One region of the Nonomuraea sp. CA-143628 genome, then DNA from elsewhere that is predicted to be linked to it. Evidence: predicted binding sites of a transcription regulator. Region 1 holds the regulator's gene; each other region holds the start of a gene.
What was found. Region 1 encodes HrcA, which represses chaperone genes, less so after heat shock. Its sites were predicted from a motif close to TTGGCACTCTCNNNNNGAGAGTGCCAA; they were not measured.
Positions count from the first base shown of each region.

Region 1 (7,226 bases):
CCGTACCGGCGCCGTCCGTCAGGTCGATCCGCTCTCCGGCGCGCAGGCGCCGGACCGAGGCCGCGTGGCGCCCTTCAGGACCGTCGAGGACCAGCTCCGGCCCGGTGCGGTCGGCGAGGCCGTCGGCCAGGAATACCGGCACGGTCACCGGCGATCACCCCAAAGATTTTCACGTTCAGTAGCCATAGGATCACGAAACGATTAAGGTTGGCCGAGATCGCACCTTCCTGAGATCACTCTACGAGGGGTCAAGAGCGGTCAACGACCCCCTCCTGAAGGAGAAGGCTTGAGGTGCCGCCAGGTGCTTTGAAGCCCCGCGTTGACCAGCCCTAGTCATCACCGTTGGAGGTGTGATCCAGATGGCTACCTTTCACACAGGACCGCAGACCCACCAGCGAATGCTTCCTCAGTTCGCTGCTCTGGAATCCGTGGGAGCAGACACGCCCGAGGGTGGGCACGAAACGGCTCACGGACGCGCGGCAGGCCGCGCACCCGGCGTGGAAGCTGGGCGAGGGGAGACCCGCCGCACCGCACCAAGCGGCGGGCGTCACCCCGACCCGGAACAATCCGGGAAGGGCGGAAGGGTCCTTACAGACCACCCACACATTTTCGTGACAGACGCACACGTTTTCGTGCTCGATCGCGACGGGAAACCGTTGCAGCCCTGCCGGCCCGGCCGCGCCCGGCAACTCCTCACAGCGGGCCGGGCGGTGGTGGTCCGGCACACCCCGTTCGCCATCCGCCTGACCGACCGTACGGCGGCCAACTCCACGGTCCACGGGGTTGAGGTCGGCCTCGACCCCGGCTCCCAGCACACCGGCATCGCCGTCTTCACCGAACGCGGCGGCAGCCGTACCGGGAAGTACAGCATCCAACTCGACCACCGGGGCACGGCGATCCGCGACACGCTCACCACCCGCTCGAACCACCGGCGCGGCAGAAGAACGCGCAAGCTGCGCTACCGCGCTCCTCGATACCTCAACCGCACCAAACCCAAGGGCTGGCTCGCGCCATCCCTACGGCACCGCGTGGACACCACCATGTCATGGGTGACCCGGCTGAGACGGTGGGCACCCGTACGCGCCATCCACATCGAGCGTGTCGCCTTCGACACGCACGCCATGTCGGCGGGCAAGTCGCTGGAAGGCGTCGAATACCAGCAGGGGACCCTGGCCGGATACGAAATCCGCCAATACCTGCTGGAGAAATGGGGCCGAACCTGCGCCTACTGCGGCAAGGCGGGTACACCGTTGCAGGTCGAGCACATCCACCCCAAGGCGCGCGGCGGCTCCGACCGGATCGCCAACCTGACGTTGGCGTGCCGGCCGTGCAACCAGGCCAAGAGCACCACGCCCGTCGAAGAGTTCCTGCGCAGCAAGCCGGCACTGCTGGCGCGCATCCTCCAGCAGGCCAAGGCCCCGCTCCGGGACGCCGCCGCGGTCAACGCCACCCGCTGGGCACTGTGGCGAGCACTCACCGCGACCACTCTGCCCGTGGCCACCGGATCGGGTGGACGTACCAAGTGGAACCGCTCCCGCACGAACGCGCCGAAGTCCCACACCCTGGACGCCCTGCACGTCGGCGAACTCGAGCAGGTGACCGGATGGCCAGGCCGCGTCCTGGTGGTCAAGGCCACCGGACGCGGCACCTACAGCCGAACCCGCACCGACCGGTACGGGTTCCCCCGCCTGCGACTTCCCCGCATCAAGCACGTCCACGGCTTCGCCACCGGCGACCTCGTACGCGCCACCCTCGCCACAGGCAAACACACCGGAGTCCACACCGGACGCGTCGCCGTCCGCACCACAGGCTCCTTCAACATCACCACCGCGAGCGCCACCCGCCAAGGCATCAACCACAAACACATCCGTCTACTCCAAAGGGCAGACGGCTATGGCTACACCACGAGCGAGGAGAGCACCATTGAACGGTGAACCTCAGGGCACACTCAGGCCCTCGAGAACCTTCACGCTCCTGATTCCTCCCCAGCGTGAACACCGGAATATCCACGGGAGGTTCTGATGACGTTCATGTCCAGGAACACCCGCCGCGCCCGGCGCTGGCCGTGCGCGCTGAAGACCCGGCTGACCGTCCTGCTCACCGTCCCTGCCACGATCGCCCGCGCGGCGCCGCGCCGGCTCGCCTGGAAAGCTCCGGCCACGACGGGGCCCGCCGCCGAGGAGCCCCACCGGCCCGCCACCGGCCACCCGCGGCGCCCGCCCGATCCCGTGGCCGTACGCGACGTGCTCCGCTCGGCCCTGAGCGCGGCCGGGTCGGGCCGCGCGGTGCTGGGCGAAGTGGACGACGCCCTGCTCAGGGGCACGGCCGTCGCCGAGATCGCGCACCTGGTGACCGAGCTGGTCGACAACGCGCTGACCTGCTCGGCGCCCGACACCGAGGTGGAGATCCGGGCCAGCACCCGCGAGGGCGAGTGCCACATCGCGATCGTCGACCAGGGCGTGGGGATGACCGAGGGAGAGCGCGCCGCCGCGAACGCCCGGCTCCGTGGCGAACGGCGCTTCTTCGCCGCCCCCACCCGCTACCTCGGCCACTACGTGGTGGGCAGGCTGGCCGAGCGGCTCGGTGTGCGCGTGTGGCTGGACGAGTCGCCGCCACACGGCATCACCGCCCGGGTGGCCCTCCCGGGCGAGCTCCTGGTGCCCTCACGGGTCAGCGGCCGTTGAAGGTGTCCCGTTCAGCGGCCGTTGAACACGTCCCGTTCAGCGGCCGTTGAACACGTCCCGTTCAGCGGCCGTTGAACACGTCCCGTTCAGCGGCCGTTGAACGCGTCCCGTTCAGCGGCCGTTGAACGCGTCCCGCAGCCGCGAGAAGAACCCCTGCTGCCCAGGGGCGAACTTCCCGGGCGGCCGCTCCTCGCCACGCAGCTTGGCCAGCTCGCGCAGCAGCCCCTCCTGCGTCTCGTCGAGCCGCAGCGGGGTCTCCACGTTGACGTGGATGAGCAGGTCGCCACGGCCCGTCTCGTTGAGCCGCTGCACGCCCCTGCCGTACATCGTGATGACCTGGCCCGACTGCGTGCCCGGCCGCACGTCGACCTCCTCGGAGCCGTCGAGCGTCTCCACGGCGAGGTTGGTGCCGAGCGCGGCGGCCGTCATCGGGATCTGGACCGTGCAGTGCAGGTCGTCGCCGCGCCGCTCGAAGATCTCGTGCGGGCGCTCGACGATCTCCAGGAAGAGGTCTCCGGGCGGGCCGCCGCCGGGGCCGACCTCGCCCTCGCCGGCGAGCTGGATGTGCGTGCCGTCCTCGACGCCCGCGGGGATGCGGACCTTGATCGTACGGCGGGTGCGCACGCGGCCGTCACCCGAGCACTCCTGGCACGGGTGGCGGATGATCGTCCCGAAGCCGCCGCACTGGGGGCACGGCCTGGAGGTCATGACCTGGCCCAGGAACGACCGGGTGACCTGGGAGATCTCGCCGCGCCCGTTGCACATGTCACAGGTGTCGGGGTGGGTGCCGGACGCGGCGCCCGCGCCCTGGCAGACCTCGCAGAGCACGGCCGTGTCGACGACCAGCTCGCGGGTGGTGCCGAAGGCGGTCTCGCGCAGGTCGAGCTCGACGCGGATGGTCGCGTTGCGCCCTCTCCTGGCCCGCGAACGGGGCCCGCGCGCGCCCCCGGCCGTGCCGAAGAAGGCGTCCATGATGTCGCTGAACGGGAAGCCCGCGCCGAAGCCGGCCGCTCCCTGACCCGCGCCGGCGCCGCCGAAGGGGTCGCCGCCCAGGTCGTACATCTGACGCTTGTTGGCGTCGGACAGCACCTCGTAGGCCTGCGTGATCTCCTTGAACCGCTCCTGGGTCGCGGGGTCCGGATTGACGTCGGGATGGAGTTCGCGGGCAAGCCTGCGGTAGGCCTTCTTGATCTCTTCCTGACTGGCGTCACGGCGCACCCCGAGGGTGGCGTAGTAGTCGCTGTTTGCCACTTATCGACCTCTTATGATGCAGCCAGGATTTGGCTGACGTAGCGTGCCACCGCGCGCACGGCGCCCATTGTCACGGGATAGTCCATCCTCGTGGGGCCTAGCACGCCTAGCCGAGCCAGTTCGTTGTCGCCAGAACCGTACCCGGTTGCGACGATCGACGTGCCACGGAGGAACGGGTTCTCCGAGCCGATGCGCACGGTGAGCGTGGACGGGGTGTCTGTGGAAGTCTCGCCGAGCAGCCGCATGAGCACGACCTGCTCTTCCAGTGCTTCGAGCACGTCGCGCAGCCCGGTCGAGAAGTCGGCCCCGGCGAGGTTGGCCGCACCGGCGAACACGATCTTCTCATCATGGCGCTCGACCAGCGTCTCGAGGAGCACCGACAGGATAGTGGCCACCACGGGACGGTCTTCGACCGGCAGCCGCTCCGGCAGGTCGGCGACCTGATCGGGGACGTTGACCAGGCCGCAGCCGTCGAGGGAGGCGTTGAGCACCGCGCGCAGGTGCGCGATGCGGGTGTCCTCCACCACTTCGGGCAGCTCGACCACCCGCTGCTCGACGCGGCCCGTGTTGGTGATCAGCACGAGCATGATCCGCCGGTCGTGCAGGGGCACGAGCTCGACGTGCCTGACCGTCGAGCGGGTCAGCGTCGGGTATTGCACGACCGCGACCTGCCGGGTGAGCTGCGCGAGCAGCCGCACCGTGCGGGTGACCACGTCGTCGAGGTCGACCGCGCCGGCGAGGAACGTCTCGATCGCCCGGCGCTCCGCCCCGGAGAGCGGCTTGACCTGCGAGAGCCGGTCGACGAACAGGCGATAGCCCTTGTCCGTCGGCACGCGGCCCGCGCTGGTGTGCGGCTGGGTGATGTAACCCTCCTCCTCCAGGGCGGCCATGTCGTTCCTGACCGTCGCTGGGGAGACCTTCAGGTTGTGGCGTTCGGCGAGCGCCCTGGAGCCCACCGGCTCATTGGTGGACACGTAGTCTTCGACAATGGCGCGGAGCACCGCCAGCTTCCGATCGTCGAGCACGCGCTCACCTCCTACCTCTGCCTTTCGGGAAACGACAGGTCTAGCACTCTGTGTTCCCGAGTGCCAAGTGTACGGCTCCCGCCCACAAGGTGCGATAACACCGGAGCTAGCGAGTGGCCGCCCATAGGGCGCACACTGGCCGATATGACCGATGACTCCCAGCCCCCCTCCTACGGTCCACCGCCGGGACAGGGTCCGTACCAGGGGCAACCTCCCCAGTACGGCCCGCCGCCGCCCCAATATGGTCCGCCGCAATACGGCCAGCAGCAGGGTCCGCCGCAATACGGCCAACAGCCGTACCAGACCGGCCCCTACGGGCAGCCGCAGCCGTACCAGCCCGGACCTTACGGCACGCCGCAGCGGTTCGGCCCGCAGGTTGACCCGAAGTTGATCAGACCGCGGTTGCGGTCGATCGCGGTCGCCTGGGGCCTGGCGCTGCTCGCCTGCCTGGCCGGGGTGGGATTGTTCGTGAGCGGCATCCTGAACACGGTGGGCGCGGTGGCCCCGTCCAAGACGTTCGCGGCGGGCCAGACCGTCACCGTGCCGCTGGACCCGGCGGACAAGCCGGTGGTCTATCTCGCCAGTGCGAGCCAGGTCCACTACATGTGCCGGATCGACGGCGGTCCCGGTCAGGCCAAGCTCGCCAAGACGTCGGGCATCGAGCGGGTCACCGTCAACGGCACCCAGTGGCAGCTCGTCCTCGTGGTCAACGCGCCGGTCAAGGGCGACTACCAGTTCACCTGCACGACCCAGGAGCAGGTGAACGCGCGCTTCGGCGTCGGCCGCGACTTCGCCGCCGCCGCGGGCGCCGCGGGCGGGCTGGTGGGCGGTGTGGTGGCGCTGCTGGTGATCCCGGGGCTGGGCGTGCTGGCCGCCGTCATCGTGACGATCATGGTGGTGACCCGGCGCAGCGCTCATCGCAAGCGCCTTGCGGCGGGCGGGTGATTTGCTACGGTCCCCGTGTGTACGAGGGCGATGTTCTAGCGGGAAATTGGCGGCGGCCGGGCAAGGGCAAGATCCCCCAGGTGCCCGCCGAACTCGATCTGGTCGTGGAGGACGCCGAGAGCGGCTTCTGCGGCGCCGTGGTGGCCTGCGACAAGGAGGCCGTCACGCTGGAGGACCGCTTCGGCAAGCGCCGCCTGTTCCCGTTCGCGCCCGCCGCGTTCCTGCTGGACGGCAAGGTCGTGACGCTCGTACGGCCGGCCGCCACGGCTCCCGTCGCGCCCAGGCGGAGCGCGTCCGGCTCGATAGCCGTCGAGGGCCTGCGGGCCCAGGTGGCCAAGGAGAGCCGCATCTACGTGGAAGGCGTCCACGACGCCGCCCTCGTGGAGAAGATCTGGGGCCACGACCTCCGGGTGGAGGGCGTCGTGGTCGAGTACCTGGAGGGCGTGGACGACCTGCCCGCGATCGTGGCCGAGTTCGGCCCGTCGCCGGAGCGTAGGCTGGGTGTGCTGGTCGACCATCTCGTACCGGGCTCCAAGGAGAGCCGGATCGCCGCTCAGGTGACCTCACCCCACGTGCTCGTCGTGGGCCATCCCTACGTGGACATCTGGCAGGCGGTCAAGCCCTCCGTGCTGCGGATCCCGGCCTGGCCCGACGTGCCGCGCGGGGTGCCGTGGAAGGAGGGCGTGATCGCCGCCCTCGGCTGGCGGATGGAGCCGGCCGACGCGTGGCGGCGCATCCTCGGCGCCGTCTCGGCATTCACGGACCTGGAGCCCGAGCTGCTCGGCCGGGTCGAGGAACTGATCGACTTCGTTACGGAGGCACCATGAGCCAGGATCCCCCGCAGCCGCCGCCGGACGATGATGCGACGCGGCGCATCTCACAGTCGGACATCAACCCCGAACCTCCTCGGCAACCGGAGTACGGCGCCCAGCCCGGCTCCGGTCCGACGCCCGGATACGGGGCTCAGCCTGGATCGGGTCCCGCGCCTGGTTACGGAGCTCAGCCAGAGTCCGGTCCCGCGCCCGAGTATGGCGGTCAGCCTGGGTATGGCGGTCAGCCCGGCTCGGGACCCGCGCCTGGGTATGGCGGCCAGCCCGCGTACGGTTCCGCCCCTCAGGGCGGTCCTGGGCCGGGGCCGCAGCCTGGTTACGGTTACGGACAGCCTGGTTCTGGCGGCTACGGACAGTCGCCCGGTTACGGTTACGGGCAGCCGCCCACGCCGCCGCCCGGCTACGAGCAGCCCGGCTACGGCTACGCGGCCCCGCAGCAGCGTCCGCCGCACGTCCCCGGCGTCTATGGTCCGCGGCCGGGCAGCGACGAC
Region 1 covers NZ_CP192072.1:10,048,525-10,055,750, forward strand. Annotated here, with positions in the region: gene ACQP2T_RS45520 (16S rRNA (uracil(1498)-N(3))-methyltransferase) at 1-148, opposite strand, end outside; gene iscB (RNA-guided endonuclease IscB) at 612-1,934, shown strand; gene ACQP2T_RS45530 (sensor histidine kinase) at 2,022-2,684, shown strand; gene dnaJ (molecular chaperone DnaJ) at 2,796-3,935, opposite strand; gene hrcA (heat-inducible transcriptional repressor HrcA) at 3,947-4,960, opposite strand; gene ACQP2T_RS45545 (hypothetical protein) at 5,105-5,905, shown strand; gene ACQP2T_RS45550 (DUF3097 domain-containing protein) at 5,923-6,732, shown strand; gene ACQP2T_RS45555 (DUF4870 domain-containing protein) at 6,729-7,226, shown strand, end outside.

Region 2 (7,226 bases), 2.1 Mb from region 1:
GCGGTCCATCATGTCCGCGACCAGGCCCGTCGCGCCCGCCTCCGCCAGTTTGACGGCACCGCGCTCGGAACGGGTGAGGCCGAGCACCTCATGGCCCGCGGCGAGCAGTTGGGGGATCAGCTCGGTGCCGACGGTGCCGGTGGCTCCTGCCAGAAGTACCTTCATGCCTGATCTGCCTCCTTGTCGGGTGGTGGTGTCCTCGTGCAACGGATGCGTGGCGGGGTGCCGGATGTGACATGCCGAGCTGCCATCTGGCCCGCTGGCCCCTTACGCATGTGGGCCAGGTGCCCGTCGCGCGTCTGGTCCACGTGCCCGTTACGGTGGGCCGAAACCGTCTCCCGGAGATCGCCGGGAGGTCTGGAGGAGGCCGTGGCCGATGCTGAGGCGGTGTTCGGGGAGCACCGGAGTCTGCTGTTCACCCTGGCCTACGACATGCTCGGCAGCGTGGCCGACGCCGAGGACGTCGTGCAGGACACCTGGCTGCGCTGGGCCGGTGTCGACCTGGCCCAGGTGGGCAATCCGCGGGCCTACCTGATCCGCATCGCCGTCCGGCGGTCCCTGGAGCGGCTGCGCGGCCTGCGCGGCGCCAGAGAGGACTACACCGGCCCGTGGCTGCCCGAGCCACTGGTGACCGCCGACTACCCGGTGACGGCCGCTGAGAACGTCACCACGGGCCTGCTGGTCGTACTGGAGACGCTGTCGCCTCTGGAACGGGCGGCGTTCGTGCTGCGGGAGGCGTTCGGGTTCGAGCACGCCGAGATCGGCCGCATCCTCGACCGCACACCGGCGGCGGCGCGCCAGCTCGCCCGCCGGGCCCGCGAACACGTCCGCTCCCGCCGCCCGCGCTACCCGGCCGACCCCCGGGTGGCGCGCGAGGTGGCGGAGCGCTTCGTCGCGGCGATGGCGGGCGGCAGCCTCGCCGACCTGCTGGCCGTGCTGTCGCCGGACGTCACCATGTGGAACGACGGCGGTGGCCGCGTGCACGCCTCACTACGCCCGATTCACGGCTCGGACCGGGTGTCCCGCGTACTCATGGGAATCGGGCCCAGGTACGTGGACCTGGACCTCCTCTGGACGGCTGGGCCGACGTTCCTGCTGCTGGCCGGGGGCCAGGTGCGGGTCGCGCTCACCGTGGAACCGGACGAGACGGGCACACGGGTGGGCGGGCTCTACGCGCTGGTCAACCCGGACAAGCTTGCACATGTGCGTCGACCTGCTCGCGTTCACGACCGGCCATGAGGTCGCGCGCCATGGCTGCGCCGGACGGGTGGCTCAGTCTTTTCTCGTGGGGCGGAGGAGGGCTTCGGCGAGGGCGAGCATGGTCTCCTCCAGGGCGCCCAGACGCCTGGTGAGGTCGGTGGTGGCGGGCTCGACGATGTCGGTCACCGTCTGGGTGAGCTCGGTGCGGTCGGGGCGCGCCGCGACCAGCTCCGTGAGCACCGCCGCGGCGGCGGCCAGGCGCTCGCCCTGGTGGGTGGTCTGGGAGTCGAGGAGCTCGCCCACCCGCTCGCCGATGCTGAGCGTCGCGGGCAACTGGCCTATGCGCTGGTTGACGGCCTCGATCCGGTCGTCGACGGCTTCGAGGTGCTCGCCGGCCTGGTCGGCGCGTTGGGCGAGGCCGGTCAGGTGGGTCTCCACGCCGTTGAGCTGGGTGCCGAGACCGTCGAAGCGGGTGGTCACCCGCTCCTCCACCTCGCCCAGGCGTTCGTCGAGCGTGTCCATGCCGTTGTCGAGCTGGTTGAAGCGGCCCTCGTTGCGGGTGGCGGAGTCGATGAGGTGGCGGTCGGCCGAGGCCAGGCGTTCGTCGAGCCGGATGAAGTGGCCGTCGACACGACCGTCGAGCGTGTCGAAGCGGTTGTCGTGGCGGGACAGGTGGCCGTTCACGGTGGTCAGATGTCCGCTGACCGTGGTCAGGTTGCCGTTGACCGTGGTCAGGTGCTCGTCGACGTCGCCGAGCCGGCTGTCGAGGGCGCCGTGGACGTCGAGGAGCTTGCCATCGACGCCGTCGAGGCGCCCGGCCACACGCTGCTCGCTCTCGTCGAGGCGGCCCACCAGACGCTGCTCGGTCTGGTCGAGACGGCTTGCCGCGCTCTGGCGGGTGTCGTCCAGGTGTTCGGTCAGGGTCTGCCCGGTTTCGTGGAGCCGGGCGGTCAGCGCCTGCTCGGCCTCGTCCAGGCGGTCGGCCAGGCTCTGCTCGGACTCGCCCAGACGGGCGGTGAGCCCCTTTTCTGCTCGGTCGAGGTGCGTGGTCAGGCTCTGCTCGGTCCTGTCCAGGCGGCCGGTGAGCCGCTGGTCCAGGTCGGTCAGTAGGTCCTCGGTCTCGCCCAGGCGTACGGAGAGGCGCTGCTCGGTGCCGTCCACCTGGGCGACGAGCCGGTCCGTGGCCGCGGTGAGCTTGCCGCCGAGTTGGTGGGCGGCGGCGGTGAGCCTGCTGTCGAGCTGGTCGGTGGCCGCGTCGAGCTTGCCGTCCAGCTGCTCGGCCAGTTGCTCGGTGGTGGTGATGAGCTTGCTGTCGAGCTGCTCGGCGTTGGCGGCGAGCTTGCCGTCGAAGCTGTCGGGCAGCTCCGTCAGTGCGCCTTCGATGCGGTCCGTACGGGCGGTCAGCTCGGCGAGCGACTTGTCGATGCGGCTGAAGCGGCCGGCGGCGGCCTCCATGCCCGTGTTGAGGTGACCCAGCCTGACGCCCAGGTCGCTCATCCGCTTGGTGATGCCCTCCGTGAAGTCGAGGACCGCCTGCAGCTTCTTGAGCACCTCGTCCACGTTGTCGCCGACGGTGCCGACCTCGGCCCAGAGCCCCGGCAACTCCGCCACCGGCGCGACCCGCTGGTGAACCGACTCCACATGCGCGTCAACGGTGCCCACCTGCTCGCCGACGGCGTCGACGTGGTCGCGTACCGCCTCGACATGCTGGGCCAGGCCCTCCGCCCACATCGGCGGCTTGGCCGCGATGTCGTCAAGTCGACCGCTCACCGTCTCGAGCGTGCCGCTCAGACCCCCCAGCTCCCGCTCGCGAACCTCCCTGAGCAGCCACTCCATACCCTCAAGGCGCTGGCGGATCTCGTCGAGGACGGCCCCCTGGGTCCGCTGCTCGTAGACGTGGTCCTGAGACGCACGCGCGAGCAGGTCCCGCATCCTTTCGGAGATGGCGGAATCGCCGCCTGCCTGTAGAAGGGTGGTGTGGTTGGCGTGATCCACCGAAAGGCTCCTTCGCTCGCCGACGGTCTGCCGCGCAGCGGTGGGACAGGTCCGGTTTGCAGATGAAACGAGAACGCGGCTAACCGCCAAAGGGGGAGGACTCCCGCGTGCTCACCTTAGCCGCTCGATCAAGGTCCGTCAGGAGCGAAGTAAAAGATCGGGGTTGACCCGAGAACGCCCTAGTTTGTCATTTGCGCAGGTGGGGCTGGGTGACAAATCAGGACGGAAGGCTTATCCATGATGCGGGTAAGTATGATTACCGAAGATTTGTCACCCGAAAGTCGCAGCTCATTTCTGAGCCGCTCGATGTCGACCGCTGAGGCTCGCTTCTTGATGACGACATTTCCGACTTGCCGCTCGCGGAGGGTGGCGCGGAGGCGCTTCAGCGAGAACGGCAGCACTTCTTCCACCGTGTAACGCGCGGCCCATGGGGTGTCGAGCGGCTCGTCGCCGGTGATGTAGGCGATCATCGGGTCGGGGAGGCGGCCGCCGACCATCTCGGCGATCTCCCCGACGAGGTGCGCGCGGATCGCGGCCCCGTCGGGTTCGTACACGAAGCGACCGACGGGGCCGGTCGGTGCCTCGGCCCCGCGGGCGACGAGCGTCTCGCCGCCGGGCAGCAACGTCGCCCGCCGCACCGGCCCCTCGCCGCGCACCGGCTCCTCGCCTCGCGTCGGCTCCTCGCCTTGTGTCGGCCCTTCGGCTCGCACCGCCCCCTCGGCGGGGCCGGTCCAGATGGCCGCCTCCTTCACCTCGCCCTTGTACGAAACCCACTCGGCTTCGGCCTCGCCAGGGATGAACTCGTACGGGATGCCAGGAGCCACCTTCAAGCAGGCCCGCCGAGCCCTGGCGACCAGGTCGAGCACGACCGGCCACGGCGGCGAGTAGGCCATGGGGTCGAACGTCCTGCCCCGGCTCGTCCGGCGGGCGGGGTCGGCGAACAGCCAGTCGTAGTCCTCCGGCGAGACCGTCGCGGCGTCCGCCTCGCGTACGGTGACCCGATCCGCGAGCCCGAGCGCCTCCGCGTTGGCCCGGGCGACGGCGACGGTCAGCGGGTCGAGGTCCACGGCGTCCACGACGCAACCGGCGCGGGCCAGCGCGAGAAAGTCGCCGCCGATGCCGCAGCAGACGTCCACGACCCGCGTCCCACCGGCGGGTCCGGCCAGGCGGCGGGCCCGGTGGGCGCCGACCTCGGCTCGGGTGGCCTGCTCCAGACCGTGCGGAGTGAAGTACATGAGTGCCGCGTCGGCGCCGAACTTGGCCTTGGCGCGCTCGCGCAGCGCCGCCTGGGTGAGCGCGGCCGAAGTGAGGCCGGCGTCGTACGACCTGCGCAGCCTCGTCGCCGCGGCCACCGGATCGGCGCCCACCACCTCGATCGCCTCGGCGAGTGCGCGCTGCCCGCGCGGGGTGAGCAACTCGGTGAAGGCGTCGAGATCCACGTCACCCGACGTTAGCGTCTCCCCGCCGCACTCCAGCCTGCCCCCGTGCGCAACACCCCTTGTCACCCCAATTACCCTCAACCTTGGGCAAGCTCTTGGGCCTTATCGCTCTGAGCAGACGCGTTCGTGTTGACTGTCAAGCCCCTCTTGCATATGTTTCCTGTTGGCACTCTCCCCTTGAGAGTGCCAACGTGCGACGAGGCAGGTCTGACACCCGCGACGGCAGGCCCCGCTGGTCGCCTCTTCTAGATCATTCAAATCTGAAGGGGAGGTCCGATCGTGACGACCGCCACCAAGGTTCCCGTTAAGCCGCTCGGCGACCGCATCGTGGTTCAGCCGCTTGAGGCCGAGCAGACGACCGCTTCCGGCCTGGTCATTCCTGACACCGCCAAGGAGAAGCCGCAAGAGGGCAAGGTCCTCGCGGTGGGCCCGGGCAACTGGGATGAGGACGGCGACAAGCGTATTCCGCTCGACGTCGCTGAGGGCGACATCGTCCTCTACAGCAAGTACGGCGGCACTGAGGTCAAGTACGGCGGCGAGGAGTACCTCGTGCTCTCCGCCCGCGACGTTCTCGCGATCATCGAGAAGTAAGCCGGATGCGTCAGGCCCCGGGCGCGCGTCTCGTCTGAGCGCGTGCGGCCGGGGCTTTCGACGCTAGGAGAGGACTTTCAGCATGGCGAAGATCCTAGCGTTCGACGAGGACGCACGCCGCGCGCTTGAGCGTGGCGTCAACGCCCTCGCGGACGCCGTGAAGGTAACCCTCGGCCCCCGTGGCCGCAACGTCGTCATCGACAAGAAGTTCGGTGCTCCGACGATCACGAACGACGGTGTGACCATCGCTCGTGAGATCGAGCTGGAGGAGCGCTACGAGAACCTCGGCGCCCAGCTCGCCAAGGAAGTCGCCACCAAGACCAACGACGTCGCTGGTGACGGCACCACCACCGCGACCGTCCTGGCTCAGGCGATGGTCCGCGAGGGCCTGCGCAACGTGGCCGCCGGCGCCTCGCCGCTGTCGCTGAAGCGCGGCATCGACAAGGCCGCGAAGGCGATCAGCGACAAGCTGCTGGCCAGCGCGCGCCCGGTCGAGGACAAGAAGGAGATCGCGAACGTCGCGACCATCTCCGCTCAGGACGCCAAGATCGGCGACCTGATCGCCGAGGCGTTCGACAAGGTGGGCAAGGACGGTGTTCTCACCGTCGAAGAGTCCAACGCCATGGGCATGGAGCTCGAGTTCACCGAGGGAATGCAGTTCGACAAGGGCTACCTGTCGGCCTACATGGTGACCGACCCCGAGCGCATGGAGGCCGTCCTCGAAGACGCCTACATCCTGCTCACCCAGGGCAAGATCTCCTCGATCTCCGACTTCCTGCCGCTGCTCGAGCAGATCGCGCAGACCAAGAAGCCGCTGCTCGTGGTCGCCGAGGACGTCGAGGGCGAGGCCCTGGCCGTCCTGGTCACCAACAAGATCCGTGGCACGTTCACCTCGGTCGCCGTCAAGGCGCCGGGCTTCGGCGACCGCCGCAAGGCCATGCTGCAGGACATCGCCATCCTTACCGGTGGCCAGGTCGTGAGCGAGGAGGTCGGCCTCAAGCTCGAGAACGTCGGCCTTGAGGTGCTCGGCAACGCCCGCCGCATCGTCGTGACGAAGGACAACACGACCATCGTCGACGGCGGCGGCGACCAGCAGGCGATCGAGGACCGGGTCAAGGAGATCAAGATTGCCATCGAGCAGTCCGACTCCGACTGGGACCGCGAGAAGCTGCAGGAGCGCCTCGCGAAGCTGGCCGGCGGTGTGTGCGTGCTGCGCGTCGGCGCCGCCACCGAGGTGGAGCTCAAGGAGAAGAAGCATCGCCTCGAGGACGCGATCTCCGCTACGCGCGCCGCGATCGAGGAGGGCATCGTCTCCGGCGGTGGCTCCGCGCTGATCCACGTCGCCAAGGACCTCGACGACCTGGGCCTGACGGGCGACGAGGCGACCGGTGTCGCCATCGTCCGCCGCTCGCTGGTCGAGCCGACGCGCTGGATCGCCGAGAACGCCGGTCTCGAGGGCTACGTCGTGACCCACAAGGTCTCGGAGCTGTCGGCGGGCAACGGCCTCAACGCCGCCACGGGCGAGTACGGCAACCTGCTCGACCAGGGCGTCATCGACCCGGTCAAGGTCACCCGTTCGGCCGTCCAGAACGCCGCGTCGATCGCCGGCATGCTCCTCACCACCGAGGCGCTCGTCGTCGACAAGCCGGAGGAGGAGCCGGCCGCTGCCGGCCAGGGCCACGGTCACGGCCACGGCCACTGAGTCGTTCCTTCCTCACCCGACCCGCGCCTGATTCCAGGTGCGGGTCGTGTGCTTTCTCCGGTGTGCTCCTGGCCATGTAGCCTCGCAAAGCCATGTATGGCATATGACATACGGGCAATCCACTCGAAGCTGCTGAGAGGGTGAGCGAAGGGTGATGAACCGGGAAAGTGGTTTATTCGGGTAAACCGGATGTGTGGCTTAAGCGTCTAGGCGTCTGACAATTTCTGCACATTTGGGGTTATGGGATGAAATATTCTTCCGCGATAAAGGCTTAGTGTGGCCGGTCGATTACCGCCCGT
Region 2 covers NZ_CP192072.1:12,175,784-12,183,009, reverse strand. Annotated here, with positions in the region: gene ACQP2T_RS54965 (NAD-dependent epimerase/dehydratase family protein) at 1-165, opposite strand, end outside; gene sigJ (RNA polymerase sigma factor SigJ) at 370-1,239, shown strand; gene ACQP2T_RS54955 (hypothetical protein) at 1,273-3,195, opposite strand; gene ACQP2T_RS54950 (class I SAM-dependent methyltransferase) at 3,375-4,634, opposite strand; gene groES (co-chaperone GroES) at 4,914-5,225, shown strand; gene groL (chaperonin GroEL) at 5,308-6,927, shown strand.
Region 2: a site for HrcA is predicted at 4,798-4,824, ahead of groES (co-chaperone GroES). Genes of this name have one in related genera too.

Region 3 (7,226 bases), 4.7 Mb from region 1:
CTCCTCCTCGGGCATGACCAGGGCGTCGTGCAGCGCGACGGCCGTGCCGCTCACGTCGTAGGGGTTGACCAGGAGCGCGTGCGGGCCCAGCTCGGCAGCCGCGCCCGCCTCGCGCGAGAGCACCAGCGCGGCGCGCGGCGACAGGATCGGGCCCTCCTTGGCCACCAGGTTCATGCCGTCGCGGATCGGGTTGACCAGCAGCACGTCGGCCAGCCGGTAGGCGGCCAGCGAGCGCGGGTAGTCGTCGTTGACGTTGAGTATCAGCGGGTCCCAGTCCTCGGTGCCGAACTCGTCCTCGATCTCCTGGGCGCAGCGCTGCACCGAGGCGGTGTATTCGCGGTATTCGGGCAGGTCGTGCCGGCTGGGATAGGCGAACGCCAGATGCACCACCCGGCCGTGCCACTCCGGATGGGCGAGCAGGAACTCCCGGTAGGCCACCAGCCCGCGGACGATGTTCTTGGACAGCTCGGTGCGGTCGATGCGGACGATCAGTCGGCGGTCGCCGACCTGCTCCCTGATCGCGGCGATGTTGGACTCGACGTCGGGCTCGTGGGCCCGTGCCCACAGCGCCTCGCCGTCGACGCCGAGGCCGTGCACGCCGATGCGGGTGGTCCTGCCCTCGTGGGTGACCGTACGGCCGGCCCGGTCGACCTCCGCGCCGAGCAGGGCGCGGCAGCAGTCCATGAACGCCCCCGCCCAGCGTTCGGTGAGGAAGCCGGCGTGGTCGGCGCCCAGGATGCCTTCGAGCACCTCGCGCGCGACGTCGTCGGGCAGCAGCGAGAAGTATTCGGGCGGGGCCCACGGCGTGTGGCTGAAGTGCGCGATGCGCAGGTCGGGCCGCTCGGCGCGGAGCATCGCCGGGGTCAGCGTGAGGTGGTAGTCCTGGACCATCACGCGGGCCTCGTGCCCGGCCTCCTCGGCCAGCGCCAGCGCGAACGCGCCGTTGTAGTCGCGGTAGGACTCCCACTCGCGCTCGAACCTGGTGCCGAACAGCGGCGCGTTGGGAATGTCGTAGAGCAGGTGGTTGACGAACCACAGCGTGGAATTGGCCACGGCGTTGTAGGCGCGGTGGAAGGTGGCCGGCGGGATGTCGAGCATCCGCAGCGCGCCGGTGTCGTAGCCGGCCTGGTCGAGCCGGCCGCCGGGCGCCTGGCGTACGGCACCGCGGTCACCGTCGGACAAAGCAGCACAGACCCACAGCACGCCGTCGTCCTTCAGGACCCCGGAGAGCCCGGACACCAGGCCGCCACCGCCGCGCTTCATCGTCAGCACACCGTCGTCCGAGACGGTGAACGAGACGGGTCCTCTGTTAGAGGCGACCAGGACGCTGTTCATTAAAGCTCCCTCCGACCATAGGATCCCAGCTATGGCGCTTGATGACCTAACCGAGGAACTCGCCCGCTCCGCCGCTGCCGGAGATCATCGCGCACTGGGCGAACTCCTGAGGCGGATCGAACCCGACGTGCTGCGCCATTGCGCCCGAATCCTGCCCTATCACCAGGATGCGGAAGAAGCCTCCCAGGACACCCTGCTGGCCGTGGCGCGCAACATCGGGCGCTTCGAGGGGCGGGCCAGGTTCAGCACCTGGCTGCACATCGTGACGGCCAACTGCGCCCGTACGACCTACCGCACGCTGAAGCGCCGCTCGGCCGAGCAGACCTCCGACGAGCTCCCCATGCAGAAGCCCGACGCGCGGCGGGTCAGCGTGATCGCCGGATCGCGGCTCGACCTGCTCGACGCGATGGAGTCGCTGGAGGCCAGCAAGCCCGACCTGGCCCAGGCCCTCGTGCTGCGCGACATCGTGCAGCTCGACTACAACGAGGTCGCCGAGCAGCTCGGCATCCCGCTCGGCACCGCGAAATCCCGCATCCACCAGGCGCGCAAGTACGTTCAGGGCGTCCTGGGGGAGGACTACCGCTGAAAGTTTCACTGAGACTGTACGTCTCGCTTCGTGAGACGGTTGGTGGCTTGACGCGCCTGGCCAGGTAGAGTCAGGCCAGACAACTGAATATTGCTCATCCAGAGGGGTGGAGGGACCGGCCCTGCGAAGCCCCGGCAACCCTCCCGGATTCAGACTCGCGACCTCGCGAGGCCGACCGGGACAGGTGCCAATTCCGGTCTGCGGTCAAGGTGGCCGCAGGCGAAGATGAGGGAAGGCCTCGCTTCATGTCGCACGATTTCGGACCCGCTGTCGCTCTCTCCTGCCGCGAGTGCGGCACCCGTTACGAACTCGGTCCCAGCTTCGCCTGCCTGGAGTGTTTCGGGCCGCTCGAAGCGGCCTACTCTTTCGGTGACGTCACCCGGAAGGACATCGAGTCCGGCCCCGCCAACATCTGGCGCTACCGCTCACTGCTCCCCGTGCCCGTCGACGTCGCCACCAAGCCGAACATGAACCCCGGCTGGACCAAGCTCGTCAAGGCCGGCAATCTCGGCCGCGCGCTGGGCATCAAGTCCCTGTACGTCAAGGACGACTCGGGCAATCCCACCCACTCCTTCAAGGACCGGGTGGTGGCCATCGCCGTCGAGGCGGCGCGTAACTTCGGGTTCCACACCCTTTCCTGCTCCTCCACCGGCAACCTCGCGGGCGCGGTCACGGCCGCCGCCGCAAGGGCCGGGCTCGACGCCTGTGTGTTCATCCCCGCCGGGCTGGAGCAGGCCAAGATCGCCATGGCCCGGGTGTTCGGCGGCAAGCTGGTCGCCATCGACGGCTCCTACGACGAGGTCAACCGGTTCTGCTCCGAGCTCATCGGCGACCCGCTGGGCGACAAGTGGGGCTTCGTCAACGTCAACCTGCGGCCCTACTACGCCGAAGGCTCCAAGACGCTCGCCTACGAGATCGCCGAGCAGCTCGGCTGGCGGTTGCCCGAGCAGATCATCATCCCGGTGGCCTCCGGCTCCCAGCTCACCAAGATCGACAAGGGCTTCAAGGAGCTGATCGCGCTCGGCCTGGTCGAGGACCGGCCTTACAAGATCTTCGCCGCGCAGGCCAAGGGCTGCTCTCCCGTGTCGGCCGCTTTCAAGGCCGGCCACGACGTGGTCCAGCCGGTCAAGCCCGACACCATCGCCAAGTCGCTGGCCATCGGCAACCCCGCCGACGGCCCGTACGTGCTCGACATCGCCCGCCGCACCGGCGGGGCGGTGGAGGACGTCACGGACCCCGAGATCGTCGCCGCCATCAAGCTGCTGGCCTCCACGGAGGGCATCTTCGCCGAGACGGCCGGCGGCGTCACCGTGGGAGTGCTGAAGAAGCTCGTCGAGACCGGGCAGCTCGACCCGGAGGCCGAGACCGTGGTGCTCAACACCGGCGACGGGCTCAAGACGCTCGACGCCGTCGCCGACGACGCCCAGCCCACGGCAGTGATCCGGCCCTCGCTCGACGCGTTCCGCGCGGCTGTCTGACAACCAGGAAAGGCAAGTTAATCATGAGCGTTTCTGTGCGGATTCCCACCATTCTGCGCACCTACACCGGTGGTAACGCGGAAGTGAGTGGGGAGGGCGCGACTCTCCGTGACGTGCTGGCGAAGCTCGACTCCGACTACCCGGGGATCGGCGCGAGAATTCTGGATGAATCGGGCAAGATTCGTCGTTTTGTCAACGTTTATGTCGGCGAAGAGGATGTCCGTTTTGTCGACGGACTTGACACGGCCGCCCCCGAGGGCGTGCAGATCTCCATCATCCCGGCGGTCGCCGGAGGGTAGTCACCCGCTCACTTCAGAAGGCGCTCCCATCTGGGGCGCCTTCTGTTTTTTCCGACAATTCAACGTTGAACGACTCACTCGCCGATGAAATGCGTAATTTGTTGATTGACTCTGTTGCCAAACGCTGTGCCACAGGTATGGTCGAGGGCGATCGCCTGGTTATTTCTCCATATGTCAGGCGATTGAGGGTCTCGCGTAGGAATGGGCGGGATCTATGAGCCCAGTAAGAGGAGTCGGAAGTGGCGCAGGGCACCGTCAAGTGGTTCAACGCGGACAAGGGCTACGGCTTCATCGCGGTAGACGGTGGCAAGGATGTATTCGTCCATTACTCAGCGATCATGATGGATGGCTATCGCTCGCTCGAACAAGGCCAGCGCGTCGAGTTCGAGATCACGCAGGGGCAGAAGGGCCCCCAAGCGGAGTCCGTGCGAGCGGTCTGAACTCACGAAGCTGGTATGTACCGGCAGGTCGCACGGCAGCGCAGTCCGGGCGAAACCGCCACTCATCCTTCGTCGACTCGGCTACGGCGGGTCCGGATGGGCCCGCCGTACTGACTGACCTGGGCATGCGGGTGTCTCAGCTTGCACTCGGCAGGGTAGAGTGCTAAACAGTTCGTTGGCACTCTCTGTTCGAGAGTGCCAACACTGGATCGGGACGATGGGGTCTGCCGAACGGAGATGCAGGCCCATGCCGTCGCGGGCGTCGGCTCGGTCCATTGAAGCCACCCTGCATCTGGGAGGTCTAGCCTTATGGCAGCCAAGATGATCGCGTTTGACGAGGACGCCCGGCGCGGTCTCGAGCGCGGCATGAACCAGCTGGCCGACGCGGTCAAGGTGACCCTGGGTCCCAAGGGCCGCAACGTCGTGCTGGAGAAGAAGTGGGGCGCTCCCACGATCACCAACGATGGTGTGTCCATCGCCAAGGAGATCGAGCTCGAGGACCCGTGGGAGAAGATCGGCGCCGAGCTGGTCAAGGAAGTCGCCAAGAAGACGGACGACGTCGCGGGTGACGGCACCACGACGGCCACCGTGCTCGCCCAGGCGCTGGTGCGCGAGGGCCTGCGCAACGTCGCCGCCGGCGCCAACCCGATGTCGCTGAAGAAGGGCATCGAGTCGGCGGTCGAGCGGGTCAGCGAGGAGCTGTCCAAGCTGGCCAAGGACGTGGAGACCAAGGAGCAGATCGCCTCCACCGCCTCCATCTCCGCCGCCGACCCCGAGATCGGCTCGCTCATCGCCGAGGCGATGGACAAGGTCGGCAAGGAAGGCGTCATCACCGTCGAGGAGAGCAACACCTTCGGCCTCGAGCTTGAGCTCACCGAGGGCATGCGCTTCGACAAGGGCATGACGTCGATGTACTTCGTGACGGACTCCGAGCGCATGGAGGCCGTGCTCGAGGACCCGTACATCCTGATCGTCAACTCGAAGATCTCGGCCAACAAGGACCTGCTGCCGCTGCTCGACAAGGTCGTGCAGTCCGGCAAGCCGCTCCTGATCATCTCCGAGGACATCGAGGGCGAGGCCCTGGCCACCCTAGTGGTCAACAAGATCCGTGGCCTGTTCCGCTCCGTCGCGGTCAAGGCTCCGGGCTTCGGCGACCGCCGCAAGGCCATGCTGGGCGACATCGCCACGCTGGCCGGCGGCCAGGTGATCTCCGAGGAGATCGGCCTCAAGCTGGAGAACGCCACCCTCGACCAGCTGGGCCGCGCCCGCAAGGTCGTGGTGACCAAGGACGAGACCACCATCGTCGACGGTGCCGGTGACCCCGAGCAGATCGCCGGCCGGGTCAACGAGATCCGCGCCGAGATCGACCGGACCGACTCCGACTACGACCGTGAGAAGCTCCAGGAGCGGCTGGCCAAGCTGGCCGGCGGCGTGGCGGTCATCAAGGCCGGCGCGGCGACCGAGGTCGAGCTGAAGGAGCGCAAGCACCGCATCGAGGACGCCGTTCGCAACGCGAAGGCGGCCGTCGAGGAGGGCATCGTCCCCGGCGGTGGCGTGGCGCTGCTGCAGGCGGGCGCCAAGGCGTTCGACAAGCTCGAGCTCAATGGCGACGAGGCCACCGGTGCCGCGATCGTGAAGAAGGCGCTCGAGGAGCCGCTGAAGCAGATCGCCGTCAACGCCGGCCTTGAGGGCGGCGTCGTGGTGGAGAAGGTCCGCAACCTGACCCCGGGTGAGGGCCTCAACGCCGCTTCGGGCGACTACGTCAACATGTTCGAGGCGGGCATCATCGACCCGGCCAAGGTGACGCGCTCGGCGCTGCAGAACGCCGCTTCCATCGCGGCGCTCTTCCTCACCACCGAGGCGGTCATCGCCGAGAAGCCCGAGAAGACCCCTGCCGCCCCCGCCGGCATGCCCGGTGGCGGAGACATGGACTTCTAAGTCTCTTCACCAGAGACCAGGTCTCTTCTCACCAGACCGGCCCGGACGCACGTCGTCCGGGCCGGTCTGTTTTTGTGCGAAGAGCCGTACATGTGATCATTTAAGGGGCTTGACCCAGCGCGACCACATGGGCTGGAGCGCGTAGCCGGCGGCGGACCACGCCCCATGGGCGGAGACGTTGTCGTCCAGCACCATGGCGTCGGCGCGGAAGGCGCCGAAGGCGGCGAAACGGGACTCGGCCGCGGCCAGGAGCGTGGTGGCGATGCCCTTACGGCGGTGGGACGGGTGGACGGCGAGGCGATAGAGGTGCGCTCGCCAGCCGTCCCAGCCCGCGATGAGCGTGCCTGCCAGCTCCCCGTCGAGCTCGGCGAGGAGCAGGGCCTCCGGGTCGCGCTCGATCAGCGCCACCACCTTGTCGGGCGAGTCGCGCCGGTCGGTGCCCTCAGCGGCCAGGAGCCAGAAGTCGAGCACGGCGGGCACGTCATCGAGCCCGCCGTGTCGTACCTTCACCCCCGAGGCTGCTTCCATCATCAGACGCCGAAGTGGGCGACGATGTGGCCGCGCGCGAGCGTGTTGGCGGTGATGTTGAAGCCGACCACCGCAGGGCTGGCGTCACTGTCGACGCCCAGCTCGGCCACGCCCAGCGCGTGCACCGTGAAGATGTAGCGGTGCGGGTCGCCGGGAGGGGGAGCGGCGCCGCCGTAGTCCTTGCTGTTGTAGTCGTTGCGCGCGTGCGTGGCCCCCGCGGGCAGGCCCTTGAACTCAGGAGCGGTGCCGGCGCCCGTGGGCAGCTCGGAGACGGAGGCCGGGAGGTCGAAGAGCACCCAGTGCCAGAACCCGCTGCCCGTGGGGGCGTCGGGGTCGTAGCAGGTCACGGCGTAGCTCTGCGTCTCGGCCGGGGCGCCGGACCACTGGAGGTGGGGTGACAGGTTCTGGCCGGTCATGCCCCACTTGTCGAAGACGTGCAGGTCCCCCAGCCTCTCCCCGTCCGCGATGTCGTTGCTCTGGACCGTGAGCGAGGGGACCGACGGCAGGTATTCGTGTGGCAGCGGTGCGGGCACGGCGTCCTCCTTGGTAGAGATCCTCCACTACTCCAGCCATCCTAGGAGTGCGTCGGTCTCGCGAGGCGACGTGCCCGCCCGCGCGTCAG
Region 3 covers NZ_CP192072.1:1,025,139-1,032,364, forward strand. Annotated here, with positions in the region: gene ACQP2T_RS04910 (alpha,alpha-trehalose-phosphate synthase (UDP-forming)) at 1-1,335, opposite strand, end outside; gene ACQP2T_RS04915 (RNA polymerase sigma factor) at 1,367-1,921, shown strand; SAM riboswitch class I at 2,013-2,153, shown strand; gene thrC (threonine synthase) at 2,167-3,399, shown strand; gene ACQP2T_RS04925 (MoaD/ThiS family protein) at 3,423-3,698, shown strand; gene ACQP2T_RS04930 (cold-shock protein) at 3,938-4,138, shown strand; gene groL (chaperonin GroEL) at 4,448-6,076, shown strand; gene ACQP2T_RS04940 (GNAT family N-acetyltransferase) at 6,173-6,586, opposite strand; gene ACQP2T_RS04945 (YbhB/YbcL family Raf kinase inhibitor-like protein) at 6,607-7,137, opposite strand.
Region 3: a site for HrcA is predicted at 4,314-4,340, ahead of groL (chaperonin GroEL). Genes of this name have one in related genera too.